Regions from separate parts of the Enterobacter sp. CP102 genome, predicted to be linked through region 1. Evidence: predicted binding sites of a transcription regulator. Region 1 holds the regulator's gene; each other region holds the start of a gene.
The links. Region 1 encodes PurR, which represses purine synthesis genes. Its sites were predicted from a motif close to CANGCAAACGTTTGCNTG; they were not measured.

Region 2: a site for PurR is predicted at 5,579-5,596, ahead of gcvT (glycine cleavage system aminomethyltransferase GcvT). Genes of this name have one in related genera too.
Region 3: a site for PurR is predicted at 5,781-5,798, ahead of pyrC (dihydroorotase). Genes of this name have one in related genera too.
Region 4: a site for PurR is predicted at 4,686-4,703, ahead of raiA (ribosome-associated translation inhibitor RaiA). Genes of this name have one in related genera too.

What each region holds. Positions count from the first base shown of each region.
Region 1 covers NZ_CP104014.1:1,996,247-2,003,998, forward strand. Annotated here, with positions in the region: gene mdtK (MdtK family multidrug efflux MATE transporter) at 1-466, opposite strand, end outside; gene N1249_RS09390 (riboflavin synthase) at 691-1,329, shown strand; gene cfa (cyclopropane fatty acyl phospholipid synthase) at 1,362-2,510, opposite strand; gene punC (purine nucleoside transporter PunC) at 2,812-4,011, opposite strand; gene punR (DNA-binding transcriptional activator PunR) at 4,127-5,038, shown strand; gene purR (HTH-type transcriptional repressor PurR) at 5,055-6,080, opposite strand; gene N1249_RS09415 (YnhF family membrane protein) at 6,378-6,467, shown strand; gene N1249_RS09420 (MFS transporter) at 6,632-7,752, shown strand, end outside.
Region 2 covers NZ_CP104014.1:3,851,088-3,858,839, reverse strand. Annotated here, with positions in the region: gene N1249_RS18145 (5-formyltetrahydrofolate cyclo-ligase) at 1-196, opposite strand, end outside; RNA gene ssrS (6S RNA) at 221-404, opposite strand; gene zapA (cell division protein ZapA) at 446-775, opposite strand; gene N1249_RS18130 (YecA family protein) at 944-1,522, shown strand; gene pepP (Xaa-Pro aminopeptidase) at 1,554-2,867, shown strand; gene ubiH (2-octaprenyl-6-methoxyphenyl hydroxylase) at 2,864-4,042, shown strand; gene ubiI (FAD-dependent 2-octaprenylphenol hydroxylase) at 4,055-5,257, shown strand; gene gcvT (glycine cleavage system aminomethyltransferase GcvT) at 5,687-6,781, shown strand; gene gcvH (glycine cleavage system protein GcvH) at 6,805-7,194, shown strand; gene gcvP (aminomethyl-transferring glycine dehydrogenase) at 7,318-7,752, shown strand, end outside.
Region 3 covers NZ_CP104014.1:1,766,963-1,774,714, reverse strand. Annotated here, with positions in the region: gene murJ (murein biosynthesis integral membrane protein MurJ) at 1-1,304, opposite strand, end outside; gene N1249_RS08265 (Gfo/Idh/MocA family protein) at 1,434-2,357, opposite strand; gene N1249_RS08260 (YceH family protein) at 2,360-3,010, opposite strand; gene rimJ (ribosomal protein S5-alanine N-acetyltransferase) at 3,020-3,604, opposite strand; partial or broken gene mdtH (multidrug efflux MFS transporter MdtH) at 3,841-5,049, shown strand; gene N1249_RS08245 (lipoprotein) at 5,175-5,735, shown strand; gene pyrC (dihydroorotase) at 5,864-6,910, shown strand; gene dinI (DNA damage-inducible protein I) at 6,986-7,231, shown strand; gene bssS (biofilm formation regulator BssS) at 7,507-7,752, shown strand, end outside.
Region 4 covers NZ_CP104014.1:3,496,645-3,504,396, forward strand. Annotated here, with positions in the region: gene clpB (ATP-dependent chaperone ClpB) at 1-1,824, opposite strand, end outside; gene yfiH (purine nucleoside phosphorylase YfiH) at 1,954-2,685, opposite strand; gene rluD (23S rRNA pseudouridine(1911/1915/1917) synthase RluD) at 2,682-3,662, opposite strand; gene bamD (outer membrane protein assembly factor BamD) at 3,794-4,531, shown strand; gene raiA (ribosome-associated translation inhibitor RaiA) at 4,801-5,142, shown strand; Phe leader region at 5,246-5,371, shown strand; gene pheL (pheA operon leader peptide PheL) at 5,247-5,294, shown strand; gene pheA (bifunctional chorismate mutase/prephenate dehydratase) at 5,402-6,562, shown strand; gene N1249_RS16460 (SMP-30/gluconolactonase/LRE family protein) at 6,559-7,431, opposite strand; gene tyrA (bifunctional chorismate mutase/prephenate dehydrogenase) at 7,491-7,752, opposite strand, start outside.

The DNA.
Region 1 (7,752 bases):
TTGCCAGCCCTTCGCACTGATTACGCGCCACCTGGAAGAACAGATATCCCGGCGCGCCCCACAGTAACGCGCGCAAATAACCCACGGCTTTATCCGCGAGGGCAGGGTCGATGTTATGCATGGAGCGGATGATATGACCTGCGTTCCACAGCACCACCATAATCAGCACGGAGACCGCACCCGCCAGCCAGAATCCCTGACGCACCTGGTGCGCGATACGCTCGCGGCGGCCGGAGCCGTTCAGCTGGGCGATAACCGGAGTCAGGGCCAGCAACAGGCCATGGCCAAAGAGAATGGCCGGCAGCCAGATAGAGGTTCCGATTGCAACGGCGGCCATATCGGTGGCGCTATAGCCACCTGCCATCACCGTATCCACAAATCCCATTGCGGTTTGGGCAACCTGCGCGATGATCACTGGTATAGCCAGTGCCAACAACTGACGCGCTTCATTCATGTACTTCTGCACGTGAACACCTTTGTATTGTAGTTATTTGAGAGACTAAAAAAGCCGCCGTTACTGGCAGCAAGAAGAAAATGCAGGGGGATGGCAGCTATTGTAGCGGGCTTTAACTAATTATCTAGTGAAAAAATCGCCAGAAAATGCGCTGCACTGGCAACCTGTTTTTCCAACTGTTATTGTGGTGGGATTAAACGGTGTCAGCACCGTCCGAAGAAACAGGAGTTGTAAGCATGTTTACTGGTATTGTTCAGGGCACGGCTAAACTGGTGTCCATTGATGAAAAACCCAATTTCCGCACCCATGTTGTCGAGCTGCCGGAATATATGCTCGATGGCCTGGAAACCGGGGCATCGGTTGCGCATAACGGCTGCTGCCTGACGGTCACTGAAATTAACGGCAATCACATCAGCTTTGATTTAATGAAAGAAACGCTGCGCATCACCAATCTGGGTGAGCTGGTGGTTGGCGATACCGTAAACGTAGAGCGTGCGGCGAAGTTCAACGATGAGATCGGTGGGCATCTGATGTCTGGCCATATCATGACGACGGCTGAAGTTGCGAAAATCCTGACCTCTGAAAATAACCGCCAAATCTGGTTTAAAGTGCAGGATACGACATTAATGAAATACATCCTGTATAAAGGATTTATTGGCATTGATGGTATTAGCCTGACGGTTGGCGAAGTGACACCAACGCGTTTTTGCGTGCATTTAATTCCTGAAACATTACAGCGCACTACGCTGGGTGCTAAAAAACTGGGGCATCGCGTAAATATCGAAATAGATCCGCAAACGCAGGCGGTTGTGGATACCGTCGAGCGCGTGCTGGCGGCAAAAGAAGCCGCAATAATAAAATCTGAAGAAGAATAAAAAAATAACCCCGGCTATCCGGGGTTATTTTTTTAGCGGGCGACCCGCAAACCGTGTTCAACACCACGGCTGAAGACCACCTGCCATAGCTGTATATCACGCGCCCTGAATGCGCCTGCACAGGCGTTAAGGTAATACGTGAACATCCGTTTGAATCGTTCGGAATAGTTGTCAGCAATCTCCGGCCAGGCACTGAGAAAACGCGACTGCCATGCCATCAACGTGGTGTCGTAATCTGCGCCGAAGTTATGCCAGTCTTCCACAATAAAGTGGGGTTCGCAGGCGTTCGCAATCTGGCGAACCGACGGTAAACAGCCATTCGGAAAGATGTATTTGTTGATCCAGGGATCAACGCTATGGTCGGTCTTTTTCGAACCTATGGTGTGTAGCAGGAAGATGCCATCCGGTTTCAGGTTACGGTCTGCCACCGAAAAATAGGTGTTGTAGTTTTTCGGCCCAACGTGTTCGAACATCCCGACAGAGACAATGCGGTCGAACTGATCGTTCAGCTCACGGTAATCCTGGAGCAGAATATTGACGTCGAGGTCGTGACAGCGCTCCTGCGCCATTTTCTGCTGTTCCGCAGAGATGGTCACACCCACCACGCTGACACCGTAGTTTTTCGCCATATAGTACGCAAGACCACCCCAGCCGCAGCCGATATCCAGCACGCGCATCCCCGGCTGTAACTGCAATTTCTCGCAGATCAGACGCAATTTTGCCTGCTGTGCATCCTCAAGCGTGGTGGCCTCTTTCCAGTAGGCGCATGAGTATTGCATGTAAGGGTCAAGCATCCGGCTAAAGAGGTCATTACCCAGATCGTAATGCTCTTTACCCACGATCCATGCCCGTTTTTTGCTTTGCAGGTTGAACAAGCGGGCAGACGCGACACGCAGGGTATCTTTCACATTGCGGGGTAGCTGGCTTTCCAGCCCTGCACGTAAAACGCTTGAGAAAAAGATATCCAGCCGTTCGCAGTCCCACCAGCCATCCATATAGCTTTCACCCAGCCCTAACGATCCCTCCTGCAATACACGTTTGAAAAAGTCGGGATGTTTGATCTGGGGGTCGGATGGGGAAGACCCGTTAATAGTGATGCCTGCACGACTCAATAATTCACTGACGATCCGGGACCAGTTGTCGTCCGGAACGCGGACTTCTTCTATACACGATGAACTCATAGCTTCTCCATCACCTTGCTGTGATTAGAACCTTCAAACAGCGTAGACGCTTTTCTTGGTTTGTGAGAAATCTCACGGTATTACGCCCCGTGAGGCTAGTATCCGACGTAGAACAGAGGAAGGGAGATAGCCCTTGCCGAAAGGCCTTCCATGGTAAAACGGGAGCACTCCGGCTCCCGTTAACACTTAATATTTATCGTATTTAATCGAACCAAATTTAGTATAGGCCTCAAAATTTGGTGATTCAACAGAAAACTCTTAGCAACCTAATCACTGAAATGTAACATAATTGCTGGCGCGATTATGCGTGAGATGTTTCAGCCTGGCCTGCCGTATTTTCCTCACGGTGTGCCGATGACTGCATGTGATAGCCGATGCCAGCAAGGGCAACGGTCACCAACATCACACTGGTGGTGGTAAGCAGCGGCGTCGCAATCAGTGCCGATACTACCAGGCTTGCCAGGAAGCACAGCCCCAGTTGCAGTGTGTTCTGCAAGGCTGCCGCACGGCCCGTAGCCTGCGGGAATGGGCGTAAAGCCTGCGCCACTACAATCGGATAAATGGCACCGTTAGCAATCGCCATCACACAGAACGGGATCAGGATTTCTACCAGACCTGCGCCCGGAATAAAGCCGACGGCCCAGGTACCCACAACGCTTAACGCATACAGTACCAGCAGCCAGGGTAACATCTGCTGACCCTGCCATTTTTGCAGCGCCGCGCGGCAACCGTAACCACCTACCAGGAAGGCGATGGTCTGTGGAACATAGCTCAGGCCGATGGCGGCCGGGCTGTAACCCATCTCATGCAGAATAAAGGGGGAGCCGGTCAGCCATGCGAAGAAGCTGGCGGAGCAGGCAGCGTAGATAAGCACGTTGCCGCGGTACGCTTTGGTGCGCAGCAAAGAGGTAAAGGTAATCGGCTTCGCTTCCGGGTGCGTCTCTTTTTTATGCGCGGGTTTCAGGGCGAATGCGGGCAGCATCAGCACCAGAGTGATGGCAAACAGGGTGGCGAAAATCGCCTGCCAGTCGAAGTGCGCCAGGATCCAGCTGCCCAGCAAGGGAGCCAGCGCAGGGGAAAGGCCAACCAGCGGCATAATGGTGGCAAAAATCCGGTTAGTCCGTGAGGCCGGATAGTAATCCGTCACCAGCGCCTGCCAGGTGACCGCTGCGGCACAAACGCCGACGGCCTGAACAAAACGCAGCACCAGTAGCCAGGTCGCGTCGCGTACCCACAGCATCCCAAGGCAGCCCACGGCAAAAATGGCCAGGCCCAGTAACAGCACCGGTTTACGACCAAAACGATCAGAGAGCGGTCCCCACAGCAGCTGCGCAAAGGCAAACCCGGCGAGGAACAAACTCAGGCTGGCGCTGATGGCTGCGGCAGGCGTTTGCAAATCTTCCTGCATGGCGGCGAATGCGGGTAAGTACATATCGGTAGCTAAAAAGCCCAGCACGCTTAAGCCGCCGAGCCAGACTAAAAAACCTTTCCTGGGTTGCATTGTTTTATTCTCCTTAAGGAGGCAGGTGTACGTTGGCGCAGAGTGTAGGGAGTGCAAAGCAGCTTGTGAAACGCTAATATTTGGCGGGTGCATTCAAATTTTTTGCAGGCAGAAAATGTGGTCAGATTATTCTCTTGAAGTTGTGGATGCTGTCGCCCGTAATGGCAGCTTCAGCGGAGCCGCGCAGGAACTCCACCGCGTCCCCTCGGCCATCAGCTACACGGTGCGTCAGCTTGAGGAATGGCTGGCGGTTCCGCTGTTTGAACGCCGCCATCGCGACGTGGAGTTAACGCCTGCCGGGGCGTGGTTTTTGAAAGAAGGGCGTTCTGTTATCAAAAAAATGCAGATCACCCGTGAACAGTGTCAGCAGATTGCAAACGGCTGGCGAGGGCATCTGTCTATTGCAGTGGATAACATCGTCAAACCCGAACGTACCCGGCAGATGATTGTCGATTTTTATCGCCACTTCTCCGATGTCGAGCTGCGGGTATCCCAGGAAGTCTTTAACGGTGTCTGGGATGCACTGGCAGACGGCAGGGCAGAGATGGCGATCGGCGCAACACAGGCCATACCCGTAGGGGGACGTTACGCATTTCGCGATATGGGAATGTTAAGCTGGAAATGCGTGGTGGCAAGCGATCACCCGCTGGCGGCAATGCCGGGACCGTTAAGTGACGATACCTTGCGTAACTGGCCCTCGCTGGTGCTGGAAGATACGTCACGCTCGCTACCCAAGCGTGTAACCTGGCTGCTGGATAACCAGCGGCGGGTGATTGCGCCAGACTGGGAGTCGTCCGCGACCTGCCTCACTGCCGGGTTATGTGTGGCGATGGTGCCGGTCCATTTTGCCAGACCACGAATCGATGCCGGAGAGTGGGTTGCTCTTGAGCTGGAAAACCCGTTCCCGGACGCGGCATGTTGTCTGACCTGGCAGCAAAGCGATGTATCGCCCGCGATGGCGTGGCTGCTGGATTATCTGGGAGACAGTGAAACGCTGAACAGGGAGTGGTTACGGGAGCCAGATTAACTGGCTCCGTACACGATTAACGGCGGTAGTCGCGGAAAGGACCATCCGCAACGGAGCGACGCTCAATAAGACGCGGGTGGACTTCAATTGACTGTGACTCTTCACGTTTGTTAACGATCCTGTCCATCAGCATATTGAAGGCAGTTTCACCCAGAGAATCTTTCGGCTGGTGAATGGTGGTCAGCGCCGGAGTGAAGAAACGCGCGTTGCGCACGTTGTCATACCCGATCACAGAAATATCCTGCGGTACGCGCAGACCCAGCTCATCGGCAGCACAAAGCGCACCCATTGCCATAATATCGCCGCCGCAGAAGACGGCAGTCGGACGATGCGGCTGGGAGACAATCTGCTGCATCGCGCGATAACCGGATTCAGGCTCAAAGTCACCCTGAACAATCCAGTTTTCCGGTACGGTGATCAGCGCTTCTTCCATGGCTTTCATAAACCCGGCCAGACGGCCTGCACCGGTGTTACGCTCCAGCGGGCCCGGGATCACGCCGATCTCGCGGTGACCGCGTTCCACCAGATAACGACCGGCCATGTAGCCGCCTTCGAAGGCGTTATCGATAACGGAATCGGTAAAATCGGCGCGCGCTTCACCCCAGTCCATCACCACCATCGGGATGTGCCGATACTCTTCCAGCATCGAGAGCACAGATTCCGGGTATTCAGAACACATGACCAGCAGGCCATCCACGCGTTTTTGCGCCATCATCGACAGGTACGCGCGCTGTTTCTCAAGGTTGTTCCACGCGTTACCCAGGATCAGGGTATAGCCTTTCTGGAAGCAGTTTTTCTCGACCGCTTCGATGATCTCTGCGAAATACGCAGCTTCACTGCTGGTGGCCAGCAAACCAATGGATTTGGTGTGATTAACTTTCAGACTACGCGCGACCGCACTTGGCGAATAGTGCAGTTCTTTGATCGCCGCCCAGACGGCATTACGCGTCTCTTCCGCTACAAAACGGGTTTTGTTAATTACATGTGATACGGTTGTAGTGGAAACGTTTGCGCGTTTTGCCACGTCTTTAATTGTTGCCATTAAATGTCACTCCAGACCATATCCTAAGCTCCTGAAAAACTTGAAGGTAAACGTTTGCCTTCTCTCACCCTTATCACGCAATCTGGAATTGCGACACGCCGGGAAAACGACACAGGACGTCAGGAGGGGGTCAATGGCCGGTACGCTAATAAATTTAGCGTGGAATTTTGTCCTATCTTGATGAAAAGGGGAAGAGCAAAAGTGGATATCAGTTTAAATCCAGGAAGATTTTTGACGTAAACTGTGTAAAAATGAGCAAGCTCACTTTTCGTAAGGTGATTAAAAGGAGAAAAATTGATGAGTACCGATCTTAAGTTTTCGCTGACGACCACCGTTATCGTGCTGGCTCTGATTGTTGCCGCGGGTCTGACGGCTGTATTGCACTGATTCAAACGGGGGGAGAACGCTCTCCCTCCGGATTTTCCCCGATTGTTACTTCTCCGGCAAAAATCTTTTGCCAAATTGTTAACTTCTCATTTTTTGTGATTGGTGTCATGCTTTTGACTTCTTTGTTCTGTGTCGCGGTACGACACGGCATCCGGAGTTGACTCATGAAAATCAATTTTCCACTGCTGGCCCTGGCGATTGGCGCTTTTGGGATTGGCACCACCGAATTTTCCCCGATGGGGTTATTGCCTGTTATCGCCCGGGGTGTGGACGTCTCTATCCCTGCGGCCGGTATGTTGATTAGCGCCTACGCAATTGGTGTGATGGTAGGGGCACCGTTAATGACGCTGCTGCTTTCACACCGTGCGCGCCGTAATGCGCTGATTTTCCTGATGGCCATTTTTACGCTGGGGAATGTGCTTTCTGCGCTTTCACCGGATTACACCACGCTGATGCTGTCACGTATCCTGACCAGCCTTAACCACGGTGCTTTCTTCGGACTGGGTTCGGTGGTTGCCGCAAGCGTGGTGCCTAAACATAAGCAGGCCAGCGCCGTGGCAACCATGTTCATGGGCCTGACCATCGCCAATATCGGCGGTGTCCCTGCGGCCACGTGGCTGGGTGAAGCCATCGGCTGGCGTATGTCGTTCCTGGCAACCGCTGCACTGGGTGTGATTGCGATGGTCGCACTGTTCTTCTCGTTGCCAAAAGGCAGCGCTGGTGAACGCCCGGATGTACGCAAAGAGCTGTCCGTGCTGGTGCGTCCTCAGGTGTTGTCTGCGCTTCTGACCACGGTACTGGGGGCAGGGGCGATGTTTACGCTCTATACCTATATTTCGCCCGTGCTGCACGATATTACTCATGCCACGCCGGTCTTTATTACCGCGATGCTGGTGCTGATTGGCGTAGGGTTCTCTATTGGTAACTATCTGGGCGGCAAGCTGGCAGATCGTTCCGTGAGCGGCACGCTGAAAGGCTTCTTAACGCTGCTGATTGTCATCATGGTGGCCATTCCGTGGCTGGCGCGTAACGAGTTTGGCGCGGCCATTGCGATGGTGGTATGGGGTGCAGCAACCTTTGCCGTGGTTCCACCGTTGCAGATGCGTGTCATGCGTGTGGCTCATGAGGCACCTGGACTCTCTTCATCCGTGAATATTGGTGCGTTTAACCTGGGTAATGCGTTGGGTGCAGCGGCTGGCGGTGCAGTGATTTCGGGTGGCCTGGGGTACAGCTTTGTGCCGGTGATGGGAGCGATTATTGCCGCTCTGGGGTTACTGCTGGTATT
Region 2 (7,752 bases), 1.9 Mb from region 1:
GGGTATCCAGTTCGCCATCAAATGACAGAAACAGGGCGACCGTATGTGCCATCACAACCGGTGGGTATGCCATCATGCGTGCAGCGGCCTGCTGGGCGAAATGAGTTTGCTGTTCGGGGGTTAACGCACGACGGCGTTTACGGATTAACTGACGGATGTCCTGGCGTGAGGCAGAAACTTCAGAAAGTAGAGTCATGGTAGTCGGTAGAAGAAGAGAGAGGGAATCTCCGAGATGCCGCCGCAGGCTGTAACCCTTGAACCCTTGGTTCAAGGTGAATGTGTCGTCATAGTTTTAAGGCTTCTCGGACGGGCCGAGCATGCTCACCAACCATGGAGCGCCACATTCTTGTGGTATGAAATATCGGCTCAGGGGACTGGCCCGCTTGCGAACATCTCAGAGAAATTTTGTCTTCCCAGTTACTCTACCATAGTCAACTGAGAAGTGTTATTCAAACTTTGGTCCCGGTCTTTCGGGAGTGCGACCTTGATCAAGCAATGCCTGTTCAATGGTCTGCTGGAGCATTTTAATACGCTGCTCCATGCTTGCCGCGTAGTCGCGGGTCTTTGCTTTTTCCTGAGTCAATTCATAGCTGATGTTCAACGCGGCGATAAAGACCAGCTGCTCAGTATTTGTGACTCTAGTGCGTTCTTTTAGATCTTGCAACCGCTGATTCAAATCGTCCGCAGCCTGATTCAAAGCATCCCTTTGTTCAGGTGGACAATTCACTCGCAGTGAACGGCCAAAAATCTGGAGATCGACGGGTTGTGCAGACATGCCACCTTCCTGCTGATTGACTGCGCTGCCTTCGCTTACTGCCCCGGGGGCCGCGAAGGGGCGACACTATAGCTACCCTGATGTGAAGATACAAGCCCTTTTCTGGTATCACCAGGGTCCAAAGTGGTAGCATATCATGAATATTCCTCCCAACGATGACGAATGCGCATGTCTATACAGAACGAAATGCCTGGTTACAACGATTTAAGCCAGTTACTGAACCAGCAAGGGGTGGGCTTAACCCCTGCCGAAATGCATGGTCTGATCGCCGGGATGCTGTGTGGCGGAAACAGCGACAGCTCATGGCAGCCGCTGGTTCACGACCTGACGAACGAAGGGCTGGCATTTGGTCACGAGCTGGCTGAAGCGCTGCGTAAAATGCACTCCGCAACCAGCGACTCGCTGGAAGATGACGGCTTCCTTTTTCAGCTTTATCTGCCTGAAGGCGACGATGTTAGCGTCTTCGAACGCGCTGATGCGCTCGCAGGTTGGGTAAACCACTATCTGCTGGGTCTTGGCGTGACACAGCCTAAGCTCGATAAAGTCACCGGCGAAGCGGGTGAAGCTATCGACGATCTGCGCAACATCGCGCAGCTTGGCTATGACGAAGAGGAAGACCAGGAAGAGCTGGAAATGTCCCTCGAAGAGATTATTGAGTACGTACGCGTTGCGGCGCTGCTGTGCCACGACACCTTTACGCGCTCGCAGCCAACCGCGCCGGAAGTGCGCAAGCCAACCTTACATTAAGAAAAATAACGCACAGGAGGGTGTCATGGTTATCTCGAATCAAGAGTATTCTCGCCGTCGTCAGGCGCTGCTGGCAAAAATGCAGCCAGGAAGCGCCGCGCTAATTTTTGCCGCGCCTGAAGTGACGCGCAGCGCCGACAGCGAATACCCCTATCGCCAGAGCAGCGATTTCTGGTACTTCACCGGGTTTAACGAGTCTGAAGCGGTACTGGTGCTGATTAAGAGCAATGACACCCACAACCACAGCGTGCTTTTCAACCGCGTGCGGGATTTAACCGCCGAAATCTGGTTTGGCCGTCGCTTAGGCCAGGAGGCCGCGCCTGCAAAGCTCGGTGTCGATCGCGCTCTGGCGTTCAGCGAAATCAACCAGCAGCTTTATCAGTTGCTTAACGGTCTGGACGTGCTCTACCACGCGCAGGGCGAATATGCCTGGGCCGATGAGATTGTCTTCAATGCGCTGGATAAGCTGCGAAAAGGTTCGCGTCAGAACTTATCTGCGCCAGCTACGCTCACGGACTGGCGCCCGGTGGTGCACGAGATGCGTCTCTTCAAGTCAGAAGAAGAAATTGAAGTGCTACGCCGTGCAGGTGAAATCAGCGCGCTGGCGCATACCCGTGCGATGGAAAAGTGCCGTCCCGGGATGTTTGAATACCAGCTCGAAGGCGAGATCCACCACGAGTTTAACCGCCACGGCGCGCGCTATCCGTCCTACAACACCATCGTGGGCGGCGGCGAAAACGGCTGCATCCTGCACTACACCGAGAACGAAAGTGAACTGCGTGCTGGTGATCTGGTGCTGATTGACGCTGGTTGCGAATATCAGGGCTATGCAGGCGATATCACCCGTACTTTCCCGGTAAGCGGCAAATTCACGCCTGCGCAGCGCGCAATTTATGACATCGTTCTTGAGTCACTGGAAACGGCACTGACGCTCTATCGCCCGGGCACTTCCATTCAGGACGTCACCGGTGCAGTGGTGCGGATCATGATTACCGGACTGGTGCGTCTTGGCATTCTGAAGGGGGAAGTGGATACCCTGATCACCGAAAATGCCCATCGTCCGTACTTTATGCATGGCCTGAGTCACTGGCTGGGGCTGGATGTTCATGATGTGGGCGCCTACGGTTCTGAACGTTCGCGCGTGCTGGAACCGGGCATGGTGTTAACCGTTGAACCGGGTCTGTATATCGCCCCGGACGCCGATGTGCCGCAAGAGTACCGCGGGATTGGCATTCGTATTGAAGATGACATCGTCATCACCGAAACCGGCAATGAAAACCTGACTGCCTCTGTTGTGAAAAATGCCGACGACATTGAGGCGCTGATGGCAGCGGCACGCGTATGAGCGTGATCATCGTTGGCGGTGGCATGACAGGGGCCACGCTGGCTCTGGCCATTTCTCATTTAACGCAGGGGAAGCTTCCGGTTCACCTGATTGAAGCTATCGCACCTCAGACCACCGAGCATCCGGGTTTTGATGCCCGCGCAATTGCGCTGGCACAAGGCACCTGCCAGCAGTTAGCGCGCATAGGGATCTGGCAGGCTATCGCCGACTGCGCGACTGCCATCGAAACAGTGCACGTCAGCGATCGCGGCCATGCGGGATTTGTTACCCTTGATGCGCAGGATTATCGCATCGACGCGCTGGGTCAGGTTGTTGAGCTGCACGACGTTGGGCTCCGCCTGTTCCGCTTGTTACAGGATGCACCTGGTGTGACCTTACACTGCCCGGCGCGCGTGACTCATTTCAGTCGCAGCGAAGATGCCGTTAACGTCACGCTTGACGATGGCACGACACTTGACGGCCAGCTGCTGGTTGCAGCAGATGGTTCCCGCTCTGCGCTGGGTACTCAGTGTGGCGTGGAATGGCGCTCGCAACCTTATGGACAGGTGGCGGTCATTGCGAATGTCTCTACCCAGAGCGAGCATCACGGGCGTGCATTTGAGCGTTTTACGCAGCATGGCCCGCTGGCGATGTTGCCGATGGCGCAGGATCGCTGTTCGCTGGTGTGGTGCCACCCGCAAGACAAGGCGGATGACGTGCTGTCCTGGAGCGATGAACGTTTTTGCACTGAGCTGCAAAAAGCCTTCGGCTGGCGACTTGGGCGCATCACCCACGCGGGGAAGCGGTCTGTTTATCCGCTGTCGCTGACGACTGCGTCCCAGTCGATTTCCCATCGCGTTGCGCTGGTGGGGAATGCCGCGCAAACCCTGCATCCGATTGCGGGCCAGGGTTTTAATCTGGGCCTGCGCGATGTCATGAGCCTGGCGGAATCGCTGGCGCAGGCGTGGGGAGAACAAAAAGATTGTGGTGCGTATTCGGTGCTTAGCCATTATCAGAAGCGCCGCCATGCCGATAAAGAGGCCACAATCGGCGTCACGGATGGCCTGGTGCATCTGTTCGCTAATCGCTGGGCCCCGCTGGTTGCCGGGCGCAACCTCGGGCTGATGGCGATGGAATTATTTATCCCGGCACGTGATGTGCTGGCGCAGAGGACTCTTGGTTGGGTCGCTCGTTAAGGAGTTATCACCGTGCAGAATGTTGATGTCGCCATTGTCGGCGGCGGAATGGTCGGGCTGGCGCTGGCCTGTGGTTTACAGGGGAGCGGCCTGCGTGTGGCCGTGCTTGAGCAAAAACAGCCTCAGCCCGTTGCACAGGATGCGCCGCCAGAATTGCGTGTGTCGGCCATTAATGCCGCCAGCGAAAAACTGCTGACCCATCTGGGCGTGTGGTCGGATATTGCCGCGCACCGCGCCAGTTGCTATCACGGAATGGAAGTGTGGGACAAAGACAGCTTTGGCCACATTGCTTTTGATGACGAAAGCATGGGGTACAGCCATCTGGGGCATATTATTGAAAATGCGGTGATCCACCATGCGCTTTGGCAAAAAGCCCAGCGCTGTAGCGATGTCACGCTGATGGCACCGGCGCAAATCCAGCAGGTAGCCTGGGGCGAAAATGAAGCATTCCTTACCCTGCAAAGCGGCGATATGCTCACCGCGCGGCTGGTGGTGGGGTCCGACGGTGCGAACTCCTGGCTGCGAAATAAAGCGGATATTCCGCTGACCTTCTGGGACTATCGCCATCACGCGCTGGTGGCCACGATCCGTACCGAAGAGCCACACGGCGGCGTGGCGCGTCAGATTTTCCATAATGACGGTATCCTGGCATTCCTGCCGCTTGCCGACCCGCACCTGTGCTCCATTGTCTGGTCGCTGGTGCCGGAAAAAGCGCAACGGATGCAGGAAGCCACGCCTGAAGAGTTTAACCAGGCGCTGTGCGTTGCCTTCGATAATCGTCTGGGGTTGTGCACCCTTGAAAGCGAACGGCAGGTGTTCCCGCTTACCGGTCGCTATGCGCGTCAGTTCGCGGCGCACCGTCTGGCGCTGGTGGGTGATGCGGCGCATACCATTCATCCGCTGGCCGGGCAGGGGGTTAATCTGGGCTTTATGGATGCTGCAGAGCTGGTTGATGAGCTGCGTCGTTTGCACCGTGAAGGCAAAGATTTTGGTCAGCATTTATACCTTCGTCGCTACGAACGTAGCCGCAAGCACAGTGCCGCAATGATGCTGGCAGGAATGCAGGGCTTCCGCGAGCTGTTCGCTGGCGCAAACCCGGCCAAAAAGCTGCTGCGTGATATCGGTCTGAAACTGGCCGACACCCTCCCGGGCGTAAAACCGCAACTCCTTCGTCAGGCGATGGGTCTTAACGATCTGCCGGACTGGCTACGCTAACTTAGATACCCGTCACACTTTATTTTCCCGGCCTCTGCGCCGGGGAAATCCCCTCGTTTGAAATATTCTAATTCCACGCCATTTTTCGCATTAGATTATCTAATCTTACGTTTTTTATGTTACGGAAATTCGGCCCGTTTTCCCGCATGAAATATCACCATGTGCTAAATCATGTTGGCATGATGTTAATTTTATGCGGGGTTAATCGCATTTTGCCAGTGAATAACTCTGTAGGCTTTTTAGCGATTTTTAGTCATAAGCTAATGTGATGACCCGCTTTGCCTTATGGTTAATCACCGGTTTCGGTGGTAACTTCAGGTAAAAGAGAACGTTTGCGTCGACGTCCGTAAAGTGATGCCGACGCCGGGTTTCGTGGCGATTTTGGGCGCATGAAACGCAAGATAGCCCTGCTTATTCAACGAGGAAAAGATGGCTCAACAGACTCCTTTGTACGATCAACACGTGTTATGCGGCGCGCGCATGGTGGATTTCCATGGCTGGATGATGCCGCTGCACTACGGCTCACAGATTGATGAGCATCATGCGGTGCGCACCGATGCCGGTATGTTCGACGTGTCCCATATGACCATTGTCGACCTGCGCGGTAGCCGCACCCGGGAGTTTTTGCGTTATCTGCTGGCAAACGACGTTGCAAAACTGAAGACCCCAGGCAAAGCGCTCTACACCGGGATGCTCAATGCTTCCGGCGGCGTGATTGATGACCTGATTGTTTATTACTTCACTGAAGATTTCTTCCGCCTCGTTGTAAACTCCGCCACCCGCGAAAAAGACCTCTCCTGGATTTCCCAACACGCTGAACCTTTCTCTGTCGATATCACTGTTCGTGACGATCTGTCGCTGATCGCCGTACAGGGGCCGAACGCGCAGGCAAAAGCCGCTTCTCTGTTCAGCGATGAACAGCGTAAAGCAACGGAAGGGATGAAGCCGTTCTTCGGCGTGCAGGCAGGCGATCTGTTTATCGCGACCACCGGCTATACCGGTGAAGCGGGCTACGAAATTGCCATGCCGAATGAGAAAGCCGCTGATTTCTGGCGTGCGCTGGTAGAAGCGGGCGTGAAGCCGGCAGGCCTGGGCGCGCGCGATACCCTGCGTCTGGAAGCCGGGATGAACCTCTACGGGCAGGAAATGGATGAAAGCGTGTCTCCGCTGGCAGCTAACATGGGCTGGACCATTGCGTGGGAACCCGCTGACCGTGAATTCATTGGTCGTGAAGCGCTGGAAATCCAGCGTGAAAAAGGCACCGAACAGCTGGTCGGCCTGGTGATGACCGAAAAAGGCGTGCTGCGCGGCGAACTGCCGGTACGTTTCACCGATGCTAACGGCAATCACCGCGAAGGCATTATCACCAGCGGTACCTTCTCTCCGACTCTGGGCTACAGTATTGCACTGGCACGTGTACCGGCGGGAATTGGCGAAACGGCGGTGGTGCAAATCCGCAACCGCGAAATGCCGGTCAACGTGACCAAACCGATTTTTGTTCGCGCCGGTAAGCCGGTCGCCTAATCATTTTTATCAGGAGAAATTCAATGAGCAATGTGCCAGCAGAACTGAAATACAGCAAAGAACACGAGTGGCTGCGCAAAGAGGCGGACGGCACTTACACCGTAGGGATCACCGAGCACGCGCAAGAGCTGCTGGGCGATATGGTGTTTGTTGATCTGCCGGAAGTGGGCGCGACCGTAGGTGCAGGCGACGATTGCGCGGTTGCGGAATCTGTTAAAGCGGCATCCGACATCTATGCACCCGTCAGCGGCGAAATCGTTGCCGTGAACGATGCACTGAGCGACTCCCCGGAGCTGGTGAACAGCGAGCCATATGAAGGCGGCTGGATCTTTAAAATTAAAGCCAGCGACGAAGCGGAAGTTGCCGCGCTGCTGGACGCAACCGCGTACGAAGCCCTGTTAGAAGACGAGTAACCGTTTTTCTCCCTCTCCCTATGGGAGAGGGCCGGGGTGAGGGTGCCCATTTCCCCTCACCCTAACCCTCTCCCACAGGGAGAGGGAATCTTAATTCACTGCACGTTTCAGGAACCATCGCTCATGACACAGACTTTAAGCCAGCTTGAAAACCGTGGCGCTTTTATTGAACGTCACATTGGGCCGGATGCTCAGCAACAGCAGGAGATGCTGAACACGGTTGGCGCGGATTCATTAAACGCACTGATCGGCCAGATAGTGCCAAAAGACATCCAGCTTGCAACACCGCCGCAGGTAGGTGAAGCCACCACAGAATTCGCCGCACTGGCGGAGCTGAAGGCGATTGCCGGCCTGAACAAGCGCTACAAGTCTTACATTGGCATGGGCTACACCAACGTGCAGTTACCGCCGGTTATCCTGCGCAATATGCTGGAAAACCCGGGCTGGTACACCGCTTACACCCCTTATCAGCCAGAAGTGTCTCAGGGCCGTCTGGAAGCGCTGCTGAACTTCCAGCAGGTCACGCTGGATCTGACTGGCCTGGATATCGCTTCCGCG
Region 3 (7,752 bases), 230 kb from region 1:
AAGATATCCTGTTTACGCAGCTGCCAGTACAACAGCCCGGCGTTCAGACAGGCCGCCAGACCAATCGACAGTGACAGACCGGCATGTTTCAGCGGGCCAATAAACGCAAGGTTCATGAGCTGCGTCATGACCAGGGTCACGATGGCAATCTTCACCGGAGTTTTAATGTCCTGACGGGAGTAGAAGCCCGGAGCAAGCACTTTAACGACAATCAGCCCCATCAGCCCCACCGAATAGGCCACCAGCGCGCGCTGGGTCATGGCGGCGTCAAAAGCGGTAAATTTACCGTACTGGAACAACGACACCGTAAGTGGTTTCGCCAGAATGCCCAGCGCCACCGCGCTCGGTAATGCCAGCAGGAAGCACAAACGAAGCCCCCAGTCCATCAAACGGCAGTATTCATCATGATTACCGCTGGCGAAGCTTTTCGACAGCGATGGCAGCAGAATTGTCCCCAGCGCAACGCCCAGCACCCCTGACGGGAACTCCATCAGACGGTCAGCGTAATACATCCAGGAAACAGAGCCGGACACCAGGAAAGAGGCAAAGATGGTGTTGATAATCAGCGAGATCTGGCTGACGGATACGCCGAGGATCGCCGGGCCCATCTGCTTAATCACGCGCATCGCCCCGGCATCACGGAAGTTAACGCGCGGCAGCACCAGCATCCCTATCTTTTTCAGATGCGGCAGCTGATAGGCCAGCTGTAATACACCGCCCACGGTAACAGCCCAGGCCAGCGCCAGAACTGGTGGATTGAAATGCGGGGCCGCAAACAGCGCAAAGCCGATCATGCTGACGTTAAGGAACGTGGGCGCAAACGCCGGAACGGAGAAACGGTTCCAGGTGTTCAGAATGGCGCCGACCAGTGAGGCCAGTGAGATCAGCAGAATATAAGGAAAGGTAATACGCAGGAGCTGGCTGGTGAGGGCAAATTTATCGGCCGTATCAGCAAAACCCGGCGCCGTGACCATGATCACCCAGGGGGCTGCCAGCATCCCGATAACGGTCACTACCGCCAGCGCCAGCGTTAACAGGCCAGAGACATAGGAGACAAAAACGCGGGTGGCATCTTCGCCCTGCTTGCTTTTATATTCCGCAAGGATGGGAACAAACGCCTGTGAAAATGCCCCTTCGGCAAAAATACGGCGCAGCAAATTGGGTAGCTTGAACGCGACGAAAAAGGCGTCAGTGGCCATCCCTGCGCCGAAAACCCTCGCCACAATGGCATCGCGCGCAAAGCCAAGCACGCGGGAAAACATGGTCATCGAGCTGACTGCCGCCAGCGATTTTAATAAGTTCATTAACGTGAATTTCCAGAACCATACGGATTTGTAGGCCGGGTAAACGAAAGCGCCACCCGGCAAAGCCAACAAGCGGCGCTTAGTCTAACCCGATTTCAACGAATTACTATCCGCAGATGTTACAGCGAGTTATTCACTCATGGCATCTCGCCAGAGCCTTTCCACAATACGCTGCGCCAGGATTGCCTGCTCGCCCGAGGTTTCCGGAACCGTCTGATTTTGCACGCAGGTGATAAAGTGACGCGCACACCCGACAAAGCCACGTTGTTCAAGCGTGCTCTGCCAGCCAGGAACAGGCTGCATCACCACACCGTTGCCCTTCTCTTCCCGCCACTCGCGCATATCGGTGATGTCATACAGTGCGCCATCGGTAACGGCCTGCACGAATTCCCGCTGGCTGCCCGCCCGGCGGTGCATACTGGTTGTCACCTGGAGATGATCCACCGAGAAGTGGTGTTCGGCATACACCATTTCGCCCTGCTCGCTGGTTAACAGCGTTCCGCTTTTCAGCTGCGCGTTGCCGTTGGTGAGCCACAACGCGGTGTCCACAACATGCAGATAATCATCGAGCAACGTAAAGCGCAGATCGTTCGGCCCAATGCTGTCAGTCCGGTGCTTGTCCATGCGCAGCGAGGCCAGGTTGCCAGACTGGGCTTTGAGCTGCTGATAGAGCGGTGCAAAGCGGCGGTTGAAACCGACCATCAGTTGCAGGTTTTTGCTGGCCGCAAGGTCAATCAGGCGCTCGGCATCCTGCACGTTTTCCGCCAGTGGCTTATCCACGCAGACGTGGACACCGGCGTTCAGTAATTCGCTGACTACCTGATAATGCGTTGAGGTTGAGGTATGCACAAACACCGCATCACAGTCGCGGGCTAAATCCAGCAGCGAGCTGGCATACGGGATGCGCCAGGTATCACAGATGCGCTGGGCTTTTTCGCGAGTGGGCGACCACGCCCCTTGCAGCGTCCAGTCCGTCGCTGCGCCTAATACCGGTAACCAGGCTTTTTGAGCAATACCGCCAAGCCCGACCACTCCCACACGTAATTTTGTCACCGTTAATCTCCCAAATGAGCAAGCAAGGCATCCAGACGCTGTTTAAGCCCGGCGACTTCCTCTTCAAGCGCGTCCACACGCGCCGTCAGGCTGTCATTGCCCTCTGGTGCATCGGTTTCAGTAAAACTCTCAAGCGTTTCCACATCGCCACTGAACAGGTGCATAAAGCGGCTTTCGCGCTTGCCCGGCTCACGCGCCAGGCGTTGCACGTACGGGCCATCTTCGCGTGTCGCCAGCCCTTCCAAAGTTTGTTCGACTTCCTGCATATCGCTGAACTCATGCATTCGGGAGGCGCGTGAACGCAGTTCGCCTGGGGTTTGCGCGCCGCGCAGCAGCAGCGTGGTGATCAACGCCACTTCTGCGCTGCTGAGTTTGAGATCGCCAAATTCAGAATTACAAAAACGTTGTTCGTACTTCGTCACCCGGTTGCCAAACCCGCTCACCGTGCGCAGATAATGCCGTTTGACCAGCGCGTCCAGTACATCCTGCACGTCGTGCTCACCGAGGTTCATCACCGGCTCGCGGTTGGTCTTTTGATTACAGGCCATGGTCACTGCATTCACAGACAGCGGATATTGCTCTGGCGTGGTCACCTGCTTTTCAAGCAGACAGCCAATGATCCGTGCTTCGGTGGCGGTTAACTGATATTTCATCTTTTCTCCTTAACGACCTGCTGTCCAGTCCGGGGTGGTTAACGCCGTCAGCACATGGTCACGCCATTCACCATCAATAAGCAGATAGTCTTTGGCATAACCTTCTTTCTCGAACCCTAAACGTGCCAGCAAATTTCCGCTGCGCTGGTTATGCGGCATATAGTTCGCCATGATGCGATGGATGTGTTGAGTGCGTTGCATGTAACGAATTGCCGTGGTCAGCGCTTCAAACATCAACCCCTGACCTTGCCACTTCTGTCCGATGGAATACCCGAGATAGCAGGCGTGAAATGACCCACGCACGACGTTGGAAAAGTTAGCGATACCAACGATCTCTTTTTCTTCCGGATCCAGCAGTGCAAAATAGAACGCACTACCTTGCTTGTGAAACTCCGTAATCATACTGAGCCGCGCCTGCCAGCCTGAAGGGTAGCAATGGCTCTCATCCCGAACGGGTTCCCAGGGCTTTAAAAACTGGCGATTCTCGGCGTAATAATCCGCCAGACGCCAGGCATCACGCTCATGCACCAGACGGACGACAAGCCTGTCCGTCGTCAGGCGCACTTTTGGCACATTACTGCGATAGCCAAACATCGATACCACTCCTTCCCGTCGCTTCTGCTCTACCCATTAGCTTTACTATACCTGCGCCTTTGCCGTCTGTGAAAACAGTGACATACCATTTTGACCTCTTTTCACATTTTTCGATGAGAAGTCTCTATCAAAGCACCCTTTTGATAAAAAAATATTGTTGCTGGCGGGGTGGGAAAACGCCTGGCAACACCGCAGAATATTAGCGTGCTCACCATCTTCTTTTCCCTGGAGGGGAAATGTCCCGCGTATCACAGGCCAGGAACCTGGGTAAATATTTCCTGCTAGTCGATAACATGCTGGTCGTGCTCGGCTTTTTTGTCGTTTTTCCACTTATTTCGATTCGCTTTGTCGATCAAATGGGCTGGGCGGCATTAATGGTCGGTATCGCGCTGGGTTTGCGCCAGTTTGTCCAGCAGGGGCTGGGCGTATTTGGTGGGGCTATCGCTGACCGTTTTGGTGCCAAACCAATGATTGTCACCGGGATGTTGTTACGCGCGGCAGGTTTCGCCACGATGGGCATTGCGCATGAACCCTGACTGCTGTGGTTCTCCTGCTTCCTTTCTGGTATCGGCGGCACCCTTTTCGATCCCCCACGAACGGCACTGGTGGTCAAGCTGATCCGCCCGCACCAGCGTGGTCGCTTCTTCTCTATTCTGATGATGCAGGATAGCGCCGGTGCGGTGGTTGGCGCGCTGTTGGGTAGCTGGTTGCTGCAATATGATTTTCGTCTGGTATGTGCCACCGGCGCCGTGCTCTTTATTCTGTGTGCAGCCTTCAACGCCTGGCTGCTGCCTGCGTGGAAATTATCGACGGTAAAAGCCCCGGTGCGTGAAGGGCTGGGCCGCGTGCTGCGTGACAAACGCTTCGTCACTTATGTACTGACTCTGACGGGCTACTACATGCTTGCCGTTCAGGTCATGCTGATGCTGCCCATCATGGTTAACGATATTGCCGGCTCACCCGCGGCGGTCAAATGGATGTACGCCATTGAAGCCTGCCTCTCCCTGACGCTGCTTTATCCGATTGCCCGCTGGAGCGAACGCCGGTTCCGTCTTGAGCATCGGCTGATGGCCGGGCTGCTGCTGATGACCCTGAGCATGATGCCGATTGGGCTGGTAAGTACTTTGCAGCAACTCTTTATGCTGATATGCACCTTCTACATCGGTTCGATTATCGCCGAACCGGCGCGTGAAACGCTGAGCGCCTCACTGGCAGACGCCCGCGCCCGCGGCAGCTATATGGGATTCAGCCGTCTTGGGCTGGCCTTTGGCGGCGCGCTGGGCTATGCCGGCGGCGGCTGGCTGTTTGATGCGGGCAAAGCGCTGAATCAACCGGAGCTTCCGTGGATGATGCTGGGCGTGGTGGGCTTTATTACACTTCTTGCATTGTGGTGGCAGTTCAGCCAGAAACGCAGCGCGAGCGGGATGCTCGAGCCTGGCGCATAACCTCTCTGTCCGGCGGGAGCGCACTCCCGCCCTTCTTTATCAGTTTTTTCTGCTGGTTTCTGCTATATCTCGCTGACATACTGACGCATCAGGACAGAAGCGCCGATATTTTTTTGAGGAACTCCATGAAGAAGATCGTCATTGCCGCAGCATTCGTCGTTAGCGGCCTGCTGGTGGGTTGTAACCAGCTTACGCAATATACCGTCAGTGAGCAGGAGATTAATCAGGCGCTGGAAAAGCATAACAACTTTTCAAAAGACATTGGCGTGCCGGGCCTTGCCGACGCGCATATCGTGCTGAGCAAGCTCACCAGTCAGATTGGGCGCGAAGAGCCGAACAAAGTCACCCTTTCCGGTGATGCAGACCTGGACATGAATTCCCTCTTCGGCAGCCAGAAAGCGAATATCAAACTCAAGCTCAAAGCGCTGCCGGTCTTTAATAAAGAGAAAGGCGCCATCTATCTGCAAGAGATGGAAGTGGTGGATGCGGTGGTTTCACCCGATAAAATGAAACCGGTGATCCAGACCCTGATCCCCTATCTGAACCAGTCGCTGCGCAGCTATTTCAACCAGCAGCCGGCCTATGTTCTGAGTGAAGATAAGAGCAAGGGCGAATCGCTTGCCAAAAAATATGCAAAAGGGATAGAGGTGAAACCGGGAGAAATTATCATTCCATTCACCGATTAACCCCAGGGGCGCTCAGGCGCCCTTTTTTTTACGGAAATGTGTGCAAACGAAAACGTTTCCGCTTATGATTTGTGTCCGGCAAAAACAGCCATCCCAATGACTGATTCCTGACAAGCCGGAGCTCATCCATGACTGCACAACCCCAGGTTCTTAAAATCCGCCGCCCTGACGACTGGCATATCCATCTGCGTGATGGCGATATGCTGAAAACCGTCGTGCCTTATACCAGTGAAATTTATGGCCGCGCGATTGTTATGCCTAACCTGGTTCCGCCAGTCACCACCGTCGATGCCGCCATCGCGTATCGCCAGCGTATTCTTGATGCCGTTCCTGCGGGTCATGACTTTACCCCACTGATGACCTGCTATCTGACGGACTCACTCGACCCGAACGAAGTGGAGCGTGGGTTTAACGAAGGGGTGTTCACTGCCGCGAAGCTCTACCCGGCCAATGCGACCACCAACTCCAGCCACGGTGTGACCAGTATCGACGCCATTATGCCGGTACTGGAAAGAATGCAGAAACTGGGGATGCCGCTGCTGATCCACGGTGAAGTTACCCACGCCGATATTGATATCTTCGACCGTGAAGCCCGTTTTATTGAAACAGTGATGGAGCCGCTGCGTCAGCGTCTGCCTGCACTGAAAGTGGTGTTTGAGCACATCACCACTAAAGATGCTGCCGAATATGTTCGCGACGGCAATGAGCTTATCGCCGCCACCATCACCCCACAGCATCTGATGTTTAACCGTAACCACATGCTGGTAGGCGGTGTTCGTCCGCATCTGTACTGCCTGCCGATCCTCAAGCGCAATATCCACCAGCAGGCACTGCGAGAGCTGGTCGCAAGCGGTTTCAACCGGGCATTCCTGGGCACCGATTCCGCACCACACGCGCGTCATCGCAAAGAAGCGAGCTGCGGCTGTGCAGGCTGCTTCAACGCACCAACCGCACTGGCCAGCTACGCCACCGTGTTTGAAGAGATGAATGCGCTGGCGCATTTTGAAGCCTTCTGCTCCCTGAACGGCCCGCGTTTCTATGGCCTGCCGGTCAATGAAACCTTTATTGAACTGGAGCGCACCGCGTACCAGGTTGAAGAGGCCATTCCGCTGACTGACGACACGTTGATCCCATTCCTGGCGGGTGAAACCGTGCACTGGACCGTTAAGCGCTAAAAATATCAATGCCCCTTGTTGTCAAATCGATAATACACCTGTATAAATAAACAGTATATTACACAGGGGGCATTTATGCGTATTGAAGTTACCATCGCCAAAACAACCGTTCTGCCTGCAGGTGCGCTTGATGCGCTTGCCGGTGAATTATCCCGCCGTATTCACAACAGTTTCCCGGAAAACGAAGGTGCTGTAACGGTACGTTATGCTGCCGCGAACAACCTGTCCGTCATTGGTGCTGCAAAAGAAGATAAAGATCGCATCAGCGAAATCCTGCAAGAAACGTGGGAAAGTGCCGACGACTGGTTCATCACCGATTAAATCTTGCTCCCTCATTGTGTTTTTTTTGCCGGGTCGCCCCGGCTTTTTTTTATCTGCCATCCGGAATAGTTCAAAATAATTGGGTGTCTTCTTAAAAAAACGTGAACAAGATGGTGTTTTATTGTTCGAACAATCCTAAAACACAGAAAAATGTGTTGCCAGCTCTTTATTTTTCCCGTCATAACCCTTATTTATTGATATACTGAAATTGCTTCAGATAAACATGTATTGAACCTCAAAGTCGTTGTCTTCTAACACGTATTAAGGGGGTTATCATGGAAAAGAATAGTGAAGTCATCCAGACCCATCCTCTCGTTGGCTGGGATATCAGTACCGTAGATAGCTACGATGCCTTGATGCTGCGTTTGCACTACCAGACCCCGAATCAGCCAAACCGTGAAGAAGCGGAAATTGGACAGACGCTGTGGCTTACCACTGCCGTCGCACGTCAGTTTATTTCTATTTTAGAAGCAGGTATTGCAAAAATAGAATCTGGCGACTACCAGGAAAATGAGTATAAA
Region 4 (7,752 bases), 1.5 Mb from region 1:
ACCCGTTGGGCCAAGGAACAGGAATGAACCAATCGGACGATTTGGATCAGACAAGCCCGCGCGGCTACGGCGAATGGCATTCGATACCGCCTCAACGGCTTCATCCTGGCCAATCACCCGGTGGTGCAAGTCCTGCTCCATCCGCAGCAGTTTTTCACGTTCACTTTCCATCATGCGAGCGACCGGGATACCCGTCCAGCGCGCCAGCACTTCAGCAATTTCCGCATCGGTCACTTTGTTACGCAGCAGACGCATGGTTTTGCCTTCTGCCTGCGTTGCAGCTTCCAGCTGTTTTTCCAGCTCCGGAATTTTACCGTACTGAAGTTCAGACATCCGCCCCAGGTCACCTACCCGGCGAGCCTGTTCAATGGCGATTTTTGCCTGCTCCAGTTCTGCCTTAATCGTCTGAGTCCCCGAAAGCGATGCTTTCTCCGCTTTCCACTCTTCTTCTAACTCAGAATACTGGCGCTCTTTGTCGTCCAGTTCCTCGTTAAGCATATCCAGGCGTTTCTTACTGGCTTCATCAGACTCTTTCTTCAGCGCCTGCTGTTCCAGCTTGAGTTGAATGATTCGACGATCGAGTCTGTCCAGCTCTTCTGGTTTCGAGTCAATCTGCATACGAATACTCGACGCAGCTTCATCAATAAGGTCGATTGCTTTATCCGGCAGCTGGCGATCGGAGATATAACGGTGCGAAAGCGTCGCCGCTGCAACAATGGCCGGGTCGGTGATCTGCACATGGTGGTGCAACTCATAACGCTCTTTCAGGCCACGCAAAATCGCAATGGTGTCTTCGACCGTGGGCTCAGCCACGAACACTTTCTGGAAACGACGCTCAAGGGCAGCATCTTTTTCAATATACTGACGATACTCATCAAGCGTTGTCGCACCGACGCAGTGAAGTTCACCACGCGCCAGCGCAGGTTTCAGCATGTTCCCGGCATCCATTGCGCCATCCGCTTTACCGGCACCGACCATCGTGTGCAGCTCGTCAATAAACAGAATGACGTTGCCTTCCTGTTTTGCCAGGTCGTTAAGCACGCCTTTCAGACGTTCTTCGAATTCACCGCGGTATTTCGCCCCGGCCACCAGCGCGCCCATATCCAGAGCCAGCACACGGCGACCTTTCAGGCCTTCCGGTACTTCTCCATTTACAATACGTTGCGCCAGCCCTTCAACAATGGCGGTTTTACCGACACCCGGCTCACCAATCAGCACAGGGTTGTTTTTGGTACGGCGTTGCAGTACCTGGATGGTACGGCGAATTTCTTCATCACGGCCAATCACCGGGTCAAGCTTGCCCTGCTCGGCACGCTCGGTCAGATCGACGGTGAATTTTTTCAAAGCCTGACGTTGGTCTTCGGCTCCCTGATCGTTCACGCTTTCACCTCCGCGCATTTTTTCAATCGCCTGAGTCACGTTGGCGGTTGTTGCTCCGGCAGTTTTAAGCAGGTCGGTCAAAGTACCGCGTGATTCAAGCACCGCCAGAACAAACAGTTCCGACGATATAAAGTTGTCGCCACGTTTTTGCGCCAGCTTGTCGCAAAGATTCAGTACACGCACCAGCTCCTGGGACGGCTGAACATCACCGCCCGTTCCTTCCACCTGCGGCAAACGGCTCAATTCCTGATCGATGGCCGTGCGTAACTGGCCAGCATTAATACCGGCGGACGTTAATAATGGACGTACCGAACCCCCTTCCTGATTCAGCAAGGCGCTCATTAGATGAAGAGGTTCGATGAATTGGTTGTCGTGCCCCAGTGCGAGGGACTGGGCATCGGCGAGTGCAAGCTGGAATTTATTAGTAAGACGATCCAGACGCATAACTCCTCCCATAACAGGTCAAATTTGCTACTGGAGATTAAATGAGGTCATCCCTCAATTATTCAAGGTTAATGACCTGAATTATGTGAAAAGAAAACGGCACGTACCGGATCGTCTTGATTCCTTAGGTTATATCAGCCAAATAAAACTTGCCATACGACCCGTCGTCTTGTCGCGGCGATAAGAGAAAAAATCACCCTTTTCGGTGAACGTACAGCGATCGCCACCGAAGATTTGCGTAATTCCCACGCGATGCAGACGTTGACGCGCAAGCTGATAAATATCGGCCAGATATTTTTCACCCACCGACTGAAACGCGGTGACGGCTTGCGGATCTTTATCCATAAAGGCTTCTCGTACCTCAGGCCCGACTTCAAAGGCGCGAGGGCCAATTGCCGGGCCAAGCCAGGCAATAATGTTGGCAGGGTTATCGGCGAAACAGGCGACTGTCTCCTCCAGAACCCCTTCGCACAGGCCACGCCATCCTGCGTGCGCGGCCGCGACTTCGGTTCCAGCCTGGTTACAGAAGAGAACCGGCAGGCAATCGGCGGTCATAACGGCACACACTGTCCCGGGAGTATTACTGTAAGAAGCATCGGCACGTTTAGAAACATAGGGTTCACCCGTCAGTTTCAGTACGTCCTTGCCGTGCACCTGTTCGAGCCAGACGGGTTTTGACGGTAAGTTTCCGGCCGCAAACATCCGCTTGCGGTTTTCCTCAACATGTTCAAGAACATCACCGCAATGCGCGCCGAGATTTAATGACTCCCACGCACCCTGGCTTACCCCGCCGACGCGGGTCGAACTACAGGCGGCCACGCCCTCAGGCAGTGGCCACTCCGGGACAATCAGTTTGGTCATAACCAGTCCACCTGGTCCTTATGCTCTTCAAAATCAGCGCGTAATGCTTCGATAAGCTCCACCATATCCTGTGGGATAGGCGCGTGCCATTCCATCTGGATGCCGGTGATCGGATGGTAAAGACGCAGCATTGTTGCGTGCAGTGCCTGGCGGTCAAACTTACGCAGGACGCTGATGAACTCATCAGATGCACCTTTCGGCGGACGCGGACGGCCACCGTAAACCTGGTCACCCACCAGCGGATGAGTGATGTGTGCCATATGGACACGGATCTGGTGCGTACGACCCGTTTCAAGGCGCAGACGCAGGCGCGTATGGATACGGAAATGTTCCATAATGCGGTAGTGCGTTACCGCCGGTTTCCCCATTGGGTGCACCGACATATGCGTACGTTTGGTTGGGTGGCGGCTGATTGGTTCTTCTACCGTGCCGCCCGAGGTCATATGACCAATCGCGACCGCTTCATATTCACGGGTAATTTCACGCAGCTGCAACGATTCCACCAGACGTGTCTGGGCAGGAATAGTTTTCGCCACCACCATCAGCCCCGTGGTGTCTTTATCCAGACGGTGAACGATACCTGCGCGCGGTACGTCAGCAATTGGCGGGTAATAATGGAGGAGCGCGTTTAATACTGTACCATCAGGATTACCGGCACCTGGATGAACAACCAGATCGCGCGGTTTGTTGATAACCAGAATGTCATCATCTTCGTAGACGATCTCCAGCGGGATATCCTGCGGTTCAAAACGCACTTCTTCTTCGATTTCAGCATTGATGGCGACAGCTTCCCCACCTAACACTTTCTCTTTTGGTTTGTCCCAGACTTTGCCGTTTACCATCACGCGCTGGTCAAGGATCCATTCTTTTATGCGTGAACGCGAATAATCAGGGAACAATTCGGCCAAAGCCTGATCTAAGCGTTGACCGAGCTGATTTTCGGAGACTGTTGCGGTGAGTTCTACTCGTTGTGCCATAAACTGCTTCTTCGTTTAACGTTGGGTTTTACGGCTTTGCCGTTTAATATAGTGTGCTATTGTAGCTGGTCTTAATCGGGAGCAGGAACAGAGTTTCTCCCGGACAAACATTTGAGGAAAGTCAAAACGTCATGACGCGCATGAAATATCTGGTGGCAGCGGCCACGTTGAGCCTGGCTTTGGTGGGCTGCTCCGGTTCAAATGAACAGGTCCCTGACAATCCGCCGAATGAAATCTATGCGACTGCACAACAAAAGTTGCAGGACGGTAACTGGAAACAGGCGATAACGCAACTGGAAGCGCTGGATAATCGCTATCCATTTGGTCCGTATTCGCAGCAGGTACAGTTAGATCTCATCTACGCTTACTATAAAAATGCCGATCTGCCGCTGGCTCAGGCGACTATCGATCGCTTCATGCGTCTGAATCCGACTCATCCTAACATCGATTATGTCATGTATATGCGCGGACTGACCAACATGGCTCTGGATGACAGTGCTCTGCAAGGTTTCTTTGGTGTTGATCGTTCCGACCGCGATCCTCAACATGCGCGTGACGCCTTTAACGACTTCTCCAGGCTGGTACGCGGTTATCCAAACAGCCAGTATATTACCGATGCCACTAAGCGTCTGGTATTCCTGAAAGATCGTCTGGCTAAGTATGAATACTCCGTTGCTGAATACTACACCCGCCGTGGCGCATGGGTTGCCGTGGTTAACCGTGTAGAAGGAATGCTGCGCGATTACCCTGATACGCAAGCCACGCGTGACGGCCTGAAGCTGATGGAAAACGCATACCGTCAGATGCAGATGAACGCGCAGGCTGAAAAAGTTGCGAAAATCATCGCCGCAAACAGCAGCAATACCTGACTTTCCGCTTAAAGCAAAACGGCAGCCCAGTGGCTGCCGTTTTTTTATTCGTTTCTGTCATAAGCTGAAGCGGTTTAGCTTCAACACATCCTATCAACTATGGCCTCAATTTCTGAGTTCGACAAGGTAAAAATCGCCTCTTCCTGTCCTGCCTCACAAAAAAGATTCCCTGACAAAAACCGACAAAATAACGTGATCTAAATCACACATTTTGACATTAGGACAGGTATGCTGGAATCACCAAGACGGAAAGACAAGAGGTAAAATTTATGACAATGAACATTACCAGTAAACAAATGGAAATTACTCCGGCAATTCGCCAGCACGTCGCAGACCGTCTCGCCAAACTGGATAAATGGCAAACTCATTTGATTAATCCACATATCATCCTGTCCAAGGAGCCACAGGGTTTCATCGCTGACGCAACTATCAATACTCCAAACGGCCATCTGGTCGCCAGCGCTAAACACGAGGATATGTACACCGCAATTAACGATTTGATCAACAAGCTGGAACGGCAGCTCAATAAAGTGCAACACAAAGGCGAAGCCCGTCGCGCCACAACATCGGTGAAAGACGCCAGCCTCGCGGAAGAAGTTGAAGAAGAGTAATCCTTTAAATTGAGTGTACCGCCAACGCGCCTTCGGGCGCGTTTTTTATTGACAGGGTGAAAACAGTGCAGGTACTTTAACGGTATCAATCACAGGATGACTCAATGAAACTAACGCCGTTTTTCTTCGCATTCTTTTTTACCTTCCCCTGAATGGGAGGCGTTTCGTCGTGTGATAAAGAATGCGAAGACGAACAACAAGGCCTCCCAAACCGGGGGGCCTTTTTTATTGATAACGATAAAATGAGACAGGCAACACTATGACACCGGAAAACCCGTTACTGGATCTGCGAGTAAAAATCAGCGCGCTGGATGAAAAATTACTGGCACTGCTGGCAGAACGCCGCTTACTCGCTGTCGAAGTGGGCAAAGCCAAGCTGGACTCCCACCGCCCCGTGCGTGATATCGACCGTGAGCGTGATCTGCTGGAGCGCCTGATTCAGCTTGGAAAAGCGCACCACCTGGATGCCCACTACATTACCCGTCTGTTCCAGCTTATCATCGAAGATTCCGTTCTGACCCAACAAGCGCTGTTACAGCAGCACCTGAACAAAACCAATCCGCACTCTGCCCGTATCGCGTTTCTGGGCCCGAAAGGTTCGTATTCGCACCTGGCGGCACGTCAGTATGCAGCCCGCCATTTCGAAGAGTTTATTGAAAGTGGATGCGCAAAGTTTGCCGACATTTTCAATCAGGTTGAAACCGGCCAGGCCGATTACGCCGTAGTCCCGATTGAAAATACCAGCTCCGGCGCCATCAATGATGTCTACGACCTGCTGCAACACACCAGCCTGTCGCTGGTTGGCGAGCTGACCATTCCAATTGACCACTGTGTTCTGGTTTCAGGCTCTACTGACCTGAGCAAAATCGACACGGTGTACAGCCATCCGCAGCCGTTCCAGCAATGCAGCCAGTTCCTGAACCGCTATCCGAACTGGAAAATTGAGTACACCGAAAGTACCTCTGCGGCGATGGAAAAAGTCGCGCAGGCAAATTCCCCGACCGTTGCCGCACTGGGCAGCGAAGCGGGTGGCGCGCTGTACGGATTGCAGGTTCTGGAACGTAACCTCGCCAACCAGACGCAAAACATCACGCGCTTTGTGGTACTGGCGCGCAAAGCCATTAATGTGTCCGATCAGGTCCCGGCAAAAACCACGCTGTTGATGGCCACCGGCCAGCAGGCAGGTGCGCTGGTTGAAGCCCTGCTGGTGCTGCGTAATCACAATCTGATCATGACCAAGCTGGAATCGCGTCCGATCCACGGCAATCCGTGGGAAGAGATGTTCTATCTTGATGTTCAGGCCAATCTGGAATCTGCATCCATGCAGAAAGCCCTGCGTGAGCTGGGTGACATCACCCGCTCAATGAAAGTGCTTGGCTGCTATCCGAGTGAAAACGTGGTTCCGGTCGACCCGGCTTAACGTTCGATAAAGCGGCTTTTCTTCATCCCTGCCACACTGACGGGCAGGGTGAAGATGGCCCCGGAAAGCGGATATTGCGCTGTCTCAGCCCCGTCCATATTTTCCCGGGTAGTCGTGATAAACAATGTTTTCATGTCATCACCGCCGAAGCAGACCATCGTAGGGCAACGAACCGGAAGCCGGTATTCCTCAAGCTGTTCACCCTTGGGTGAAAATCTGGCGATGCGCCAGCCATCAAACAGCGCGCTCCAGTAACAGCCTTCCACGTCCATCGCGGCACCGTCAGGTATCCCCTCGCCTTCCTTAAACCGCCGGAAAACATCTCGTTTGCCAGGCTCACCCTGTTCATCCAGCGGTGTGCGATAGATAACGCCGTTCGGCGTGTCAGAGGTAAACATCCACTGCTGGTCATGACTGAATGCCAGGCCGTTATGCCCGTGGATATCGCACTGAAGCACTTTAGGGGTCAGGTCGTTGTCGATACGCATCAGCATTGCGCCGTTATAGTCCCCAGGTCCCCAGAACGTTCCCGCATAGAAGCGCCCGCGATGATCGGTGCCACCATCATTAAACCGCGCCAGCTGCGGGTTTGAGGGATTGTCGCACACCTTGCGCTGAAGCAGCCCGTGCTTATCCGTCAACCAGATGGCAGTTCGCATTGCGACAATAAAACCGCCGCGCTCCCGCAGAGCAAAACACCCCACCTCCTCATGAAATGACAGGACAGTGTGCTCAGCCGTTGGCAGGTGGTAACGATGGATCTCCCCTTCCAGAATATCAGCCCAGTAGAGCGCATTCTCATCTTCGCTCCACGTCGGGCATTCCGGTAAGTGCCCGGTATAGTTCAATAACAGCTGCGGTTCCATCATGTCATTTCCCCAAAAGAAAAAAGCCAGCATAGCTGGCTTTTAGTATATACATCATCACATTACTGGCGACTGTCATTTGCCTGGCGCAACAGGGTGCGGCTTTCGCTCTGGAAGCGCTGCGCATAATCGCCGAACCAGTGTTCAACCTTACGGAAACTGTCGATAAATGCTTGTTTATCGCCATGCTCCAGCAAGGTGATGGCCTCGCCAAAGCGCTGGTAGTAGCGTTTAATCAGCGCCAGGTTGTTCTCTGACGACATAATAATGTCAGCATACAGCTGCGGATCCTGCGCAAACAGACGCCCAACCATGGCCAGCTCA